DNA from 2 places in the Streptomyces sp. NPDC001889 genome. Region 1 is predicted to be linked to the other one. Evidence: riboswitches for the same ligand, from Rfam matches in the RefSeq annotation. Region 1 holds a riboswitch; the other holds the start of a gene.
What was found. A riboswitch is a leader RNA that binds a small molecule or an ion and turns the genes downstream of it on or off. The one in region 1 is predicted to bind cyclic di-AMP.
Positions count from the first base shown of each region.

Region 1 (3,093 bases):
GAGGAGCTGCTGCGCTACGACGGGCCGGTGGAGATGGCCACCTGGCGGTTCGCCACCGAGCCACTGGTGATCGGGGACCAGGAGATCGGAACGGGCGATCCGGTGCTCGTGGTGCTGGCCGCGGCCGACCGCGATCCGGAACGATTCTCCGAACCGGACGTACTCGACCTTTCCCGGCGTGACAACCAGCATCTGGGGTACGGGCACGGCATCCACTACTGCCTCGGGGCCCCACTGGCCCGGCTGGAGGGCCAGACCGCACTCGCGACCCTGCTCAGAAGGCTGCCGGACCTTCGGCTCGCCGCCGATCCGGCCGATTTGCGCTGGCGCGGAGGGCTGATTATGCGTGGATTGCGCACCCTGCCGGTGCGGTTCACCCCGGGGTCGATTGACGGAGCGTCAGAACTGTGACTTTTGTGTGATCTTCCCTGCACCGACTTGTGACGCGTGTTCGACTGCCGCTACGTTCACCCCCGTCTCTCAAGCAGTCAGGCGAAAGGCAACCGCATGCTCTCCGGGAATGGTCGACATCGCCGACCCCGTCAGGCTCCGGCTCTCGTTGTCGCGGCAGGGGTGACGGGATCGGCCATCGCGATTCCGCTCCTCGGCGCGGGCTCCGCGACCGCGGCCGAGACCACCACGTGGGACCGGGTCGCGGAGTGCGAGAGCGGCGGCATCTGGAGCGCCGACACCGGCAACGGCTACTACGGCGGACTCCAGTTCTCCCAGCGGACCTGGGAGGCCTTCGGCGGTACGGAGTACGCCTCCCGCGCCGATCTCGCCAGCCGCTCCCAGCAGATAGCCGTGGCCGAAAAGGTGCTCGCGGCCGAGGGCGCCAAGGCTTGGTCCGCCTGTGCCGCGATGGCCGGGCTCATCCCCGGCGGCAAGGACGGCGCGGAGAAGGACGGCGCGACGGCCTCGCCGTCCCCCGAGCCCTCCGCGAGCGCGTCCGAACCGTCCGGGCGCTCCGGCGGGAAGTCCGGCACCCCCGAGCCCGGACAGACCCAGGGCGTGGGCTCCGGCGCCGACAGATCCGCCGGTACGGGTCCGGGGGCCGGCGGCCCCGCCAAGAGCGCCGCCCCGGAGAAGAAGGCGGAGAAGGGCGCGGAGCAGGACGCCGGCTCCGGTTCCGCGGGCAAGGGCAGGCACCGGGGCGAGGCCGCCGAGGAGAAGCGGGCCGAGGCGGGCCGGCCCGGCACGGGCGAATCCACCGGGACCGGGACCGGAACCACCGGGCCCGGCGCCACTCCGCCGGACAAGCTCGACCATGAGCCCAAAACGGGTGATTCACCCGCTTCGGAGGAGACGGCGAAGGGGCGGGAGGCCGATCCCGGCCACATCTCGCGCGGTGACGGCTCCGCCCGGGACGGGATCGCCGCCCCGGGTGCCGGTGAGGGCGGGGAGGCGGCCGACGGCGCCGGGGCGGACGCCCCGGACGGCGCCTACACCGTGCGCCCCGGCGACAGCCTCTGGGCCATCGCCCAGGCGCGGAAGCTGGAGGGCGGCTGGAACGCCCTGTACGAGGGGAACCGCGAGGCCGTCGGCGACGACCCGGACCTGATCCACCCCGGCCAGAGCCTCGACCTCACGGCGGAACGCGGGTAGTTAGGGCTCCTTTGTCCGGGTCTGGGGAAATGAGACAAGGGTCTCTTCGTCCCAACTCCTCAACCCGGCCAACCGGAATCACGCATTCCATGCCCGACCTGCGAAAACGTCTCCTTCCGGAGTGGCAGGATGGGCGATTTCTCCCCGATGTTCTCTCTTGGACATCGGGGAGAGCTGTGTCTACGGTCTGAACCGCTCGCCACCGCGGGCACCAACGACCGTCACGCCGAATCCTGCCGCCGGTCGGGGGGAACAGTCGACGCGAGAGCGCCGAAGGCAGGAGCGGGGGACCCAAGGTAAGTGCCGGGCCCCGGCCGCTGAGGACAGCGGCCGGTACCGGCTAGGGGTGAAGCCGCGCGCTAGGACGCGCGGCCGGGCAACTCATCTGGCCCGAACCCGACAGCTCACCTCGTAGGCGTCGGTGAGGAGTAACTCCATGCTGTTTTCCGGCAAGGGCAAGCACCGCCGCCCCTCCAAGGCCACCCGTATCGTCACGCTCGCCGGTGTGACCGGTGCCGCTGTCGCGGCCCCGCTGATCGGCGCCTCCTCCGCCTCCGCCGCGACCGCGGCCGAGTGGGACAAGGTCGCCCAGTGCGAGTCCGGCGGCAACTGGTCCATCAACACCGGCAACGGTTACTACGGCGGCCTCCAGTTCTCGGCCTCCACCTGGGCCGCGTACGGCGGTACCGCCTTCGCCCCCACCGCCGACCAGGCCAGCAAGGCGCAGCAGATCCAGACCGCCGAGAAGGTCCTCGCGGGCCAGGGCAAGGGTGCCTGGCCGAGCTGTGGCGTGGGCCTCTCCAACGCCTCGTACACCGGTGGCGGCTCGGACTCGGGCACCACCCAGAAGGCCGCGCCGAAGGCCGAGCAGCCCAAGGCCGCGACCCCGGCGCCGCGGCAGCAGACCCAGGAGCCGCAGCGCTCCGAGGTCCCGACGACCCGCTCCGAGCGCCCGTCGGCCGCCCCGGCCCCGCAGCAGCAGCAGTCGGCGCCGGCCGCGAAGCCGCAGGGCTTCCAGAAGGGCGACGGCGAGTACAAGGTCAAGACCGGCGACACCCTGAGCATCATCGCCGACGCCGAGAAGGTCGACGGCGGCTGGGAGAAGCTCTACGAGCTGAACAAGGACATCGTCAGTGACGCCGATGTCATCTACCCGGGCCAGCAGCTCGACCTGAGCTGACCCGAGGCGGGCTCCCCCGGCTCCGGGAGCCGGCCCCCCGGCCGCACCCCCCTCCGGGGGCCGGCCCCCGATGGACCACCCCGGTCCGGCGCGCTTCCCCCCGATCGCGCCGGACCGGGGTTTCCTCTGTCCCCTCTCCTCTCCTCTTTCTCTCCTCTCCTCTTTCTTTTCTCTCCCCTTGTCTGTCGCGATCCGGCCGGGCGGTTCTGTTACCGATCGGTAGGTTCGTCCCAGGGGGCGGGCATCCGACGGACGACACCCGGCCGCCGGTTAGGCTCTTGTCGCAAGGCCAATGAGACCCTGCACAT
Region 1 covers NZ_JBSFER010000022.1:52,261-55,353, forward strand. Annotated here, with positions in the region: gene ACWCRA_RS25145 (cytochrome P450 family protein) at 1-411, shown strand, start outside; gene ACWCRA_RS25150 (transglycosylase family protein) at 574-1,605, shown strand; cyclic di-AMP (ydaO/yuaA leader) riboswitch at 1,864-2,038, shown strand; gene ACWCRA_RS25155 (transglycosylase family protein) at 2,042-2,785, shown strand.

Region 2 (3,093 bases), on a different contig from region 1:
TCCGCCGCCACACCAGACCTTCGGGCACGGGGTGTTCACGCATGAGGCCCTCCTAGGCGCCGCCTGCCAGGGCGGCGATCAGATCCAGGGATTCGACCGGTGGGAGCGCGCGCCTCTGCATCGTCGCGAAGGCGGCGCTGTACACCGCGAGATCCTCTGCCCGCTCCAGCGAGACGCTACGCGTCAAGTGGTCAAGAATGACCACATCCAGATCAGAGGTGCTCGGAAACGAGAAGATAACGAAAGATCCCGTCTGCCCCGCGTATCCGCCGGCGGAGAACGGCACCACCTGGAGCCGTACACAGGGCAGCTCCGACGCCGCGGCCAGCGCCCGCAGTTGCGCCCGCATCACCCCGGGGCCGCCCACCTCGCGCCGCAGCACCGCCTCGTCGAGCACCACACTCAGCGCGGGCGGCCTGGGGCCGCGCAGCACCTCCTGGCGGGCGATCCGCACCTCCGCGAGCGAGTCGACGGTCGCGTCGGGGAGATCCGCGAGCGTCGCCCGGGTCACCGCCCGGGCGTACTCGGCGGTCTGGAGCAGCCCCGGCACCGCCGAGGTCTCCACCGTGCGCACGGCGCGCGCCTGCGACTCCAGGCTGATGAAGTCGCGGTACTCGGCGGGCAGCAGCGACCGGTAGGCGTGCCACCAGCCGTCCCCGCCGCCGTCCGCGGCGTCCGCCAGGGCCTCCAGCAGCAGCCGGGGGCCGGGGTCGGCGACCCGGTACAGATCGAGCAGCAGCCGCACATCGCCCGCCTTCACCCCGCTGGCGCCGGTCTCGATCCGGCTCACCTTCGACTGGTGCCAGCCGGCCAGTTCCGCCGCGCCGCGGCTGGTGAGCCGGGCGGCCACCCGCGCTCTGCGGAGTTCCTCGCCGAGCCTGCGGCGGCGCACCGCCGGACCGTGGCGCATCGGGACTTCCTTCCGTCGATCCGTCGAACGCTGTCGGTTCGCCCGCGATCCAAGTGGGTGGAGCCGCCAAATCCGGTCCTTCGTGGCAGAGTTCACCGCATCGAGCGACAGATATATGCATATCTTGGGGGATCGCCCCTTCTGGGGAGGGGATGAGTGGCACTCTGGCGATCAGCGCAATCCGTGGCCGCCCGCGCAATCCCTCCGCTTCGAGTTCGGAGCCCGGCCGCGGTGGGAAAGGGACAGCGTCGCCATGGCAGACCTTCAGGAAGCCTCCGTCACCCTGCCGAGCGATCCCGCTTCGGTCTCCGTGGCACGGACATTCGTCGCCGACGTCGTCTCCGAGTGGGGCCTGCCGGCCGGGGGCGCGGCCGTGGAGACGATCCGGCTGATCGTCTCGGAGCTGGTGACCAATGCGGTCCAGCACACCTTCGGCCAGTCGCCCACCTTCACGGTGGACCTGGAGCTGGAGCGGGACGAGAGGCTGCGCATCGGGGTGACCGACAGTCACCCGCGCTGGCCCCAGCGGCTGCCCGCCGCCGTGCGGCAGGACAACGGCCGGGGAATGGTGATCGTCCGCGCGCTCACGGCGGAGAGCGGCGGCAGGCTCAGCGTCACACCCACCCGGGAGGGCGGGAAGACGGTCTGGATCGCCCTGCCGTGGCCGGCCGGGACGTCCGGCTGAGCGGCACCCGGCCTGCGCGGCAGGCCGGGCGTCGGGGCTCCCGCGTCCGGCGCGGGAGGCCAGGTCGTGGCCGCGACCTGGCTCCCCGGCCGGGCGGCGGGGCCCGGTGGCGGGCCGCCGGGGGTCCACCCGGCGGCCCGCACGGGCTCACTGCCGGTCCGTCAGCGCACCCGGCCGTACTTGACGCTCTTGCTCCAGATCTTGTCCAGCTTCACCCAGGACCCCTTCTTGGGCGAGTGCCAGATCTTTCCCTTACCGGCGTAGATGCCCACGTGGTAGACGTAGCCGCCGGAGTGGAAGAACACCAGGTCCCCGGCCTTGCGCCCGGAGGCCGACACGCGCTTGGTCTTGTTGTACTGCTGCTGGGCGGTGCGGGGCAGCTTCTTGCCCGCTCTCTTGTACGAGTAGAGCGTGAGCCCCGAGCAGTCGAAGCGGGACGGCCCCGTTCCTCCGTACCGGTAGGGCGCTCCCTTCTTGGAGGCCGCCACCTTGAGCGCCTTGCCCGCGTGGGACGTGGCGGCGTGCGCCTCGCTCGTGCCGCCCGGCACGAGCAGCGAACCGCCGAGGGCGGCGAGGGTGAGGGCCGATACGGCCCCCGCCCGGCTCATCAGAAACGGGACGTTTGTCTGCGCAGTCATGCGCAACCCTTCGTCAGCCGCCTGTGAAGGATGACCTGTCGGGTTCGGGCGGACGAAGGTGCCCGGCCGCGTGACGCGGCTTCACCCCGAGGGACGTCCGGACTTTCCGGCTGCCCCGTACTGCTCGGGTCCTCCACTCCTGCCGAAGCACTTCTATCGACCAGTCATCCGAAGCGGCGGCAGGACTCGGCGTCCGCTCGGACCGCCCCGCCGAGGTGACGGGGGCTTGTCGTCCCAGGGATCTTGACCCACGACATGGCGGAATTCCGAGCGGAAACGGCGTTATGTGAGTTTTAACACCCTTGGTCCGTTCAGGTGGACATGGCCTCCGGGCGGTCCGGCCCTCGACACCCGAGCATGCCCGCACCAGGGCCGGAATAGAGCATTCCGAGAGATTGGCCACGGTGATGCGCAACTCGACCGTAGTTGGCGCCGAGGCCACGAGTACATCAAAAGGAGTAGCTCGACCGTCACCCGTATGGCGGTTGACGAGGTTCCGCCGACCGCTCTGATTCGTCCGTTCCCGGGGGTTCACCGAGGGATGTACCGCTCACCGGTACTCGGCTCACCGGTTATTGGTTCGGTAAAGAAACAGCCGTACGGCCTGTTGCCGGTAGCACGTCAACCGCGAGGATCGCGGAGTACCCATGACAGAGAGGCAGTTCCAGGTGAGACGTACAGCGGTGTTCGGCGCGACCGGCACTCTGATGGCGGGCGCGCTCATAGCCGGGGCGATAGCCGCCCCGGTCGCCCAGGCCGAGGCCCGGCACTCAGGGGGGTCCGAGGCGCGCGGTGTCCAGATCGCGGCCGAACGCGCCGCCCGGCAGGGCATCGACTGGGCCGACTGTCCCGCCGACTGG
Region 2 covers NZ_JBSFER010000024.1:78,335-81,427, forward strand. Annotated here, with positions in the region: gene ACWCRA_RS26680 (DUF397 domain-containing protein) at 1-43, opposite strand, end outside; gene ACWCRA_RS26685 (helix-turn-helix domain-containing protein) at 53-910, opposite strand; gene ACWCRA_RS26690 (ATP-binding protein) at 1,164-1,595, shown strand; gene ACWCRA_RS26695 (C40 family peptidase) at 1,757-2,233, opposite strand; cyclic di-AMP (ydaO/yuaA leader) riboswitch at 2,237-2,393, opposite strand; gene ACWCRA_RS26700 (alpha/beta hydrolase) at 2,881-3,093, shown strand, end outside.
Region 2: it holds a riboswitch for cyclic di-AMP, as region 1 does, so the genes downstream of both, ACWCRA_RS26695 (C40 family peptidase) here and ACWCRA_RS25155 (transglycosylase family protein) in region 1, are expected to answer to the same signal.